Linked DNA regions of Novipirellula artificiosorum. The protein of the gene in region 1 interacts with the protein of each later gene in a pairwise test. Links are inferred from orthologs where the notes say so. Each region holds a gene or a part of one and is shown in the gene's direction. Other genes may lie near its edges.

What was found.
Region 2: the proteins of Poly41_RS20610 (region 1) and dnaE interact in binary tests that used the Escherichia coli proteins (3 or more experiments, as listed by UniProt). The link is inferred for Novipirellula artificiosorum from one-to-one orthologs.

Annotation. Positions count from the first base shown.
Region 1 is NZ_SJPV01000008.1:31,215-34,522, forward strand. What follows is about bases 19-3,008. They hold Poly41_RS20610 (pyridoxal phosphate-dependent aminotransferase), read left to right. Parts: upstream 19-952; coding sequence 953-2,065; downstream 2,066-3,008. Other genes in these bases: Poly41_RS20600 (sugar phosphate isomerase/epimerase family protein), read right to left, coding at 19-118; Poly41_RS20605 (DUF4416 family protein), read right to left, coding at 232-807; Poly41_RS20615 (hypothetical protein), read right to left, coding at 2,167-2,361; Poly41_RS20620 (L-threonylcarbamoyladenylate synthase), read left to right, coding at 2,729-3,008. In the rest of the region: more of Poly41_RS20600, read right to left, coding at 1-18; more of Poly41_RS20620, read left to right, coding at 3,009-3,308. UniProt on the Escherichia coli protein: Shows aminotransferase activity with methionine and histidine as substrates, and to a lesser extent also with phenylalanine.
Region 2 is NZ_SJPV01000001.1:112,623-117,028, forward strand. The notes cover bases 42-4,129. They hold dnaE (DNA polymerase III subunit alpha), read left to right. Parts: upstream 42-347; coding sequence 348-3,929; downstream 3,930-4,129. Other genes in these bases: Poly41_RS00255 (Gfo/Idh/MocA family protein), read right to left, coding at 3,939-4,129. Outside these bases: more of Poly41_RS00255, read right to left, coding at 4,130-4,406. UniProt on the Escherichia coli protein: DNA polymerase III is a complex, multichain enzyme responsible for most of the replicative synthesis in bacteria. This DNA polymerase also exhibits 3' to 5' exonuclease activity. The alpha chain is the DNA polymerase catalytic subunit.

The DNA of each region.
Region 1 (3,308 bases):
GGGCATCGTCCGATTCGTTGGCGAACAAACGAGATCCAAACAGTCCGGTTGCAGCAAACGCCGCACTGGATGCTTGCAGGAATTGACGACGATCGGAAGAGAACGGTGTTTTGGGCATTACGTATGGATCCTAAAGAGGGAAAGGATGGTGTTGCATGAACCCCATGATTGTAACTGCTAAGCCGGACGTTCTGTAAAGGCTGAACATCAACGGCTCAGCGATTCCTGTTTTCAGGTGCTTTGACGGCTTGCCCGGCTTCGGAATTGACGCGTCGATTTGATGTGTTGTCGAAGTCGGCTGCGGCATTGGTTTGCAAATTGTTTCACCTCCTCGGTTCGGTAGTCGGGATAGGTCCAGCGGTGATCGATCCACTGGCGATGCACATACGTTAGCGTCACTTCGGCAAAGATCCCGTCACGCAGGTAGATCCGGTGATCGCGGTCTTTCGTGGTTGCTAAGACCAGTTTGGCCTGTGTCACATACCCGCAATCCAGGTTTAAGGGGCGTGGTTCCGTGGCTTCGCTCGCCGATGCGTACTGTCGCTCGAGAGCATTGGTTTCCAATTTCCAGTCGGCCAATGGCGAGGGGTCGCACGGGCTGCCGAAGGCGACAATGGTTTTTTCTAAGCCGGCGCCCATTTCGGTTTCATAGTAGCCGCCTGCTTCAAAGGGCATCACGGTTGTGTTCACGACCGCCTCGCCCCAACGCCCGCAAAGCTGGTCAATGGCCCACTGTCGCGTTGCCTCGTAACGCGAAATCACCGCACAAATACGGATCACCGGTTCGACGGATTGGATTTTTGCCATCTGCTCACCTTGGTTCGTTGCTTACCACGCCTCCTCCGCACCGGACAACCGTCATGCGGGCTACAGCCCGATCCACAATTCTTGATACACTTGTCGGTTCAATCGACTCTCCTGTTTACCTTCTCGTGTTCGAAGTGAACTTGCAATGCACCCATGGATCGCTGATCGCACCACCACGTTTGATAGTAGCGGTATTCGAAAAGTCTTTGATTTGGCCGCCAAACTAAAGGATCCCGTGAATTTGTCGATTGGGCAACCCGATTTCGATGTTCCGGATTCGATCAAAGAGGCTGCGATCGAAGCGATTCGCGATGGTAAAAATGCGTATTCCCCCACCCAAGGGATCGCGGAATTGAGGGAAGCCATCCGTCAAGAGGTTGCCGCCAAGTATTCGCATGAAGATCGTGATGTTTTCGTGAGCAGCGGGACCAGTGGCGGGTTGATGTTGGCGATGTTGTCGATGGTGAATCCCGGCGATGAAGTCATTTTCTTGGACCCGTTCTTTGTCATGTACCCTGCGCTCGTACGAATGTGCGGCGGCGTTCCCGTCCCAGTCGATTCGTATCCCGATTTTGATCTCGACGTCGAAAAAATTGCTGCGGCTATCACTCCAAGAACCAAGATGATTCTGCTCAACAGTCCTGCCAATCCCACAGGCGTGACCGCGTCCGAAGCGGAATTGAAGGCCGTCGCCGCTTTAGCCGCTGACAAAAAAATCGCCCTCTTATCAGATGAGATCTACAGCCGGTTCTTCTATGACGGTGACTTTGTTTCGCCGGCTTCGTTCAATGATCAGACCATCGTGATCGATGGGTTCAGCAAGAGCCATGCGATGACCGGTTGGCGAGTGGGGTACGTGCACGGGCCGAGTGAGATCGTTCGAACGATGCTCAAAATCCAGCAATACTCGTTCGTCTGTGCACCACAACCGGCGCAGTGGGGAGCGCTCCGAGCGATGGAAGTGAGCCTTCGCGGCCACATGGATGACTACCGACGAAAACGTGATTTTATCGTCGAATCGCTCAGTGATTGTTACGAGATTGCACGACCCGGCGGTGCCTTTTATGTCTTTCCCAAAGCTCCCGGCGACAGCGGCGCAGCGTTTGTCGAACGAGCGATTGGCCAGGGTTTGCTGATCATCCCAGGTAACATTTTCAGCTCGCGTGACACCCATTTTCGGATCAGTTTCGCCGCCAGTGATGACCAACTGCGGCGGGGCGTCGAGATCCTGCGGTCGCTTGCAGGTGCCTCCGTTTAGGATTCACCCTTCGTGCGTTTTGTACCGAGGTCGGTCGTGGGGGCGGCTGCCGGTTCGATACCGGAATCCCGTACGATCACCAGGATGCTGCGGCACGACGGTTATTCGCCATCGTGACCGGTATTGCAGCGGAGTACATACTGCTGCGATCGTTCGGTGGCGTCCGCGCGAATCGCGGCAAGTAAAGCTCCAAGCGGCTCGGCTGGCGCCGGGCGAAGGGGCTGCGGCGTCAATTCCTTTTGAGTCCTAAGTGTGCTTTCGAGTGGGGCGACGTTCGGATTCGCAACAGCGTTCATGGGAGAGTCAGCCTTTGAAAGGGATGAATCGAAAATCTCGATGGATAACTGCACCAAGAATTGAGTGACAACTTGCCAGCAATCCCTGGGCACGCATCAGAACGCGTAACCTGGAACGATGGCCCGCACGAAAATGATCGCCACGGACGTGAGTTTGCTAGCGTTTGGCCCTCTGTTGACTTGCAATGCGATTGAAGCAGAATCTTCTCGGAACCGATGAATTTTACCCGCGGAGAAAAGTGAACAGTTGGAGAGTCTTTCTTGAAGCAAACGGGGCCCCCTTTTTACGCGGGCGACTGCCAAGCTTAGCGGGATCGAAGACGGGTGCGTCCTTTTTTCGTTGAGGTCGGTTTGCTAGATTAACTCGATGACAGAGACGCTGATTCAACTGCCGAGTGAATCGACCCTTGATCGAGCCGTGACGCTGCTTGGTGAAGGCCGACTCGTGGTCCTTCCCACCGAGACCGTTTATGGCTTGGCCGCCAATGCGTGGAATCGCGAGGCGGTGATGCGGATTTTCGCCGCAAAACAGCGGCCTGCGAATAATCCCTTGATCGTGCACGTTGCCTCCGTAGACCGGATTGGCGAAGCGGCAGCGTTGCCGGTTGACGGTTCGACGCGGCAACAATTTGATGCACTGAGCGATTTGTGGCCGGGGCCGTTGACGCTCGTTTTGCCACGCAGCGAAAAGGTTCCTCCTTGCGTGACCGCTGGCCGCGACACGGTGGCGGTCAGGGTCCCCTCGCATCCCGTCGCCACGCGACTGCTTGAGCGGTGTCCCTTTCCGATCGCAGCCCCGAGTGCGAACCGTTCCAACTACATCAGCCCGACGACGGCCGAGCATTGCGCCCGTGGATTAGCAGGCGAGGTCGAGCTGATCATCGACGGGGGCCCGTGTGATTGTGGTGTCGAGTCGACGATCGTCGCGCTTGATCGATCGGGAGCTC
Region 2 (4,406 bases), on another replicon or contig:
AAAGGCAAGGTGGGAAGGAACGCGATTGCCGCCTGAAGCTGCCTTCAACGTTTTACTGGAGCCCATTATGGCAGCTCGCGTCATTAACGCCAAGGAGAAGCCTGGCAAATTTCCCAACTCCACCGCTGCGGCAAATCGTCCCGAAAACCGCTTGCCGAGAAGAAGAAAAGAGTCTCAATGCGCGACGGGTCGATCCGCAGAACATTTTTAGAGATTCGACTGTCAAGTCACTGACCTGTCGAGGTCGGATCGTTAGGCTAAGGAGGTTCTTGGCCGATCGATCCCCGCTTGAACCTCGTCCCTTGAATGGATGTCCCTTGAATGGATCCTGAACTGAGAGAGTTTGCATGAACGCACCGCTGGCCCAACCGACGACGGACTGCTCGCAATCCCCCCCCAAGCCATTTGCCCATCTGCATTGCCACAGCCATTACAGCCTGCTCGATGGCGCGGGCGACATCGGAAAGCTGGTCAATCGCTGTGTCAGCCACGGCATGAATGCGATGGCACTGACCGACCACGGTAACCTTCATGGGGCGCTCGAATTCTACCGCAAAGCTAAAGATGCCGGGATTAACCCCATTATCGGTTACGAAGCCTACATTGCCCCGGGAAGCCGGTTCGATAAGGGGGGCGCGGCCAGCAGCAAACAGGCAAGTTACCACCTCACCTTGTTAGCGAAAAATCGCACAGGCTTCGGCAACTTGGTCAAATTGGCCAGCGCCGCATCGCTCGAGGGCTTCTACTTCAAACCACGGATCGACAAGGAAATCCTGGAAAAGTTCAACGAAGGCATCATTTGCCTCTCCGGCTGTGTGAGCAGTGAATTTAGCCGAGCCATTTTGAAAGGCATCGAAACCGAAGAGCATGAAAAGGAAGCCCGCGATATCGCGGGATGGTTCCAGAAGGTGTTTGGCGACCGTTATTTCATCGAGATCATGAACAATGGGGTGGAGATCCAACGTCAGCAATTGCAGGGGGCAGTCGATATTGCCAATCGTGTCGGCATCCCGTTGGTGGCCACCAGCGATTGTCACTACGTCGATCAATCCGATGCCGAAGCTCAAGACATCATGCTTTGCATCAACACCGGGCGTTTTCGCACCGACACGTCACGGATGAAGATGGAGAACGACCAGTTCTTCTTACGCAGTCCCGGCGAAATGTACGAAAAATTCCCCGGACTGGAAGACGCTGTTGCCCGAAGCCAGGAAATCGCCGATTCGGTCGAAATCAACATTGAGCTTGGTAAACATTTCTTTCCCAAATTCGAGTGTCCCGACGACAAAAAACCGATCGACTACTTGCGAGAACTTTGCGTCCAAGGATTACTCGAACGTTACGAAGGCGACTCCGAACGGATCGTTGACGGGGAACTCTCCGAAGAAGTCATCGCGAGGCTCGATCGCGAGTTGGGCGTCATCGAAAAACTGGGCTTTCCGACGTACTTTTTGATCGTCTGGGACTTCGTCAATTATGCTCGCGATCAAGGCATCTCTGCAACGGCTCGTGGCAGCGGTGTCGGTGCAATCGTTTGTTACGCATTGTACATGTCACACGTCTGTCCGCTGCGATACGATTTGCTATTTGAACGTTTCTTGGACGAAAGTCGGACCGAACCGCCCGATATCGACATCGACTTTGAAAAGGAACGTCGTGTCGAGGTGATCGACTATGTCAAGCGTCGATACGGCAACGAGATGGTATGCCAGATCGGCACGTTTGGAACCCTGGCGGCGCGAGCCGCCATCAAGGATACGGGTCGAGCGCTCGGCGTGCCGCTGGCACGGGTCAACCAAATCACCGAAATGGTTCCTGACGAGCTCAAGATCACGATCAAGAAAGCCCTCGATAAGAGCGCCGACTTAAAAATGACCTACGACGCGGATCCCGAGGTTCGCGAACTGCTCGATCTGGCGATGAAGATCGAAGGCTTGGCCCGCAACATTGGAACGCACGCAGCAGCGGTGGTGATTGCCGATCGGCCGCTGACCGAATTCGTGCCGCTGACGCGCGTGCCCGGCAAGCAGGATGTGATCACCCAGTGGTCGATGGGGGACGTCGAAGCGTCGGGATTGCTGAAGATGGACTTCCTCGGTTTACGCAACCTGACGATCCTCAGCCGGACCGTGAAGTTGATCGAACAAACGACCGGTGAAGCAGTCGATCCACTCAAGTTCCCGCTTGACGACAAAGCGAGCTACGCGCTACTGCAGCGGGGTGAAACCAAGGGGGTGTTTCAACTTGAATCGGGTGGCATCCGCGATCTGTTGACGCGAATGAAGCCGGATCAGTTCAGCGACATCATCGCGACGGCAGCACTTTATCGACCAGGACCACTCGAAGGCGGCATGGTCGACGACTACGTGAACATCAAACACGGTCGTCAACAACCCGAGTACAAACATCCGGTGCTCAAAGACATCTTGGAAGAGACCAACTCGATCATGGTCTACCAAGAACAGGTGATGCGAATCCTCAACCGACTCGGTAACGTGCCGCTTGCCAAAGCCTACACCTGCATCAAGGCGATCAGCAAGAAGAAGGAAGCGTTGATCAACCAGAACCACGACGTTTTCATCAAAGGCTGTGGAGAAAACGGACTCGGCGAAAAGGATGCCGAAGAAATCTGGACCCTGATCGTTAAGTTTGCGGGTTACGGTTTTAACAAATCTCACAGCACCGCCTACGCACTGGTTGCCTATCAAACCGCCTACCTCAAAGCTCATTATCCGGTCGAGTTCATGGCAGCGCTGCTGTCGAGTGACATTTCAGGACGAAACTTCAAACGCAAGGATGCGCTCGTGGAGCATATGGAGGATTGCGACCGGATGGAGATCGAGATCGTTCATCCCGATGTGAACACCAGTGATGCGGATTTCTCGGTGGCCGATTCAAAGATCTTTTTTGCCTTGTCGGCGATCAAAGGTTGCGGCGGTCCCACGGCGATTTCGATCACCGAAGAACGAAAGAAGCACGGGCCTTACAAAGACATTTTTGACTTCTGCGAGCGTGTTGACCAATCCGCATGCAACAAGTCTGCAATCGAAACGCTGATCAAGGCGGGGGCGATGGACAGTTTCGGCGGCAAGCGAAGTCAATTGACCGCGGTGATTGAACGCGCGCTGCAATCGGGTGCGGCAATGCAAGCCGATAAGAAGAGTGGCCAAGCGAGCTTGTTTGGCGCGCTCGAGGAACAGGAAGACCATTCCGAAAAACCCGTCATCACTCCGCTGCCAGAGATGGACGAGTGGCCCGACCGAGAAAAACTGCTCGCCGAAAAGGAAGTCCTGGGGTTCTATCTCGACAGCCACCCGTTGGCGGAATTCGAAATGAAGCTAGCAACCTTTCGAACGCACACCACCGACGGGCTCGCCGACGTGAAAGACCGTGGAGAAGTGACCCTGGGCGGTATGATCAGTTCGATCAAAATCGCCCACACCAAGAACCCCAAACCCGGCGCCCCGTCAAAGTATGCCAACTTTGATCTGGAGGACATGCAGGGAGCGATTCGCTGCATCGTTTGGCCCAAGGGTTTTGTCGATGTCGGCGACCACGTCCAACCCGACGCCGTTGTGCTCGCCCGTGGCAAAGTGGATCGTCGCGGCGGAGGCGACGAAGCCAATTTGATCATTGACGAGCTGATCCCGCTTGAAGGGCTCGACCAGCGTTACACCCACGGCATGCGCGTCCGCATCGACGAACAAGAACATACGCCGGAAACGCTCAATCGATTGCGAGAAATCCTGCGTGGTTACCCAGGGCCAAAGGAAATGCTGATCAGCTTGAGTCTGATCGAAGGTGAAATCGTCCACATGAAGAGTGACAAGTACAAAGTTGACATCACACCCGAATTGCGGACACGCATCGACGATTTGCTCGGAACCGGTCACTACAAGCTGATGATGAGCAAACCGTCGGGAAGATGATACTTCGTCTTACAGGTATTCGCGTTTTTTGACCAAACCTGGCATCGGAATGCTGTAGCGGCCTTCGGCGTTGGCTTTTAACGGCGATTCGGACTCCAATGTCAGCTTGTCGATTTCGGGTGCAAACTCGTGATTCTGTGACATGAAGTGCTCGAGCGTGATTTCTTGTCCGGTGTGAGCCGCCATCCGCCCCATCGAAGTGACCGCGCTGGCCATCACCCCCCGTTCGACCTCGTTGTAAGGCGTGTCGGTTCGAATCGCTTCAATCAGATCAACCCATTCTTCGTAGTAGGGGTTCGGTTCCGGTTGTGGGAACGCCCATGTGATCTTGCTCTTGTCGAAATTGTGACCTTCGTAAATGCGAGATTTCGCCGGCGTGTGCGAGGCACTGCTGATCACGGCCAAGCCCTTGGTACCATGCGCAAAGCTGGCAAATTCTTGTTTGCATCCTGGAATGGTTCGACCATCGACCATCAA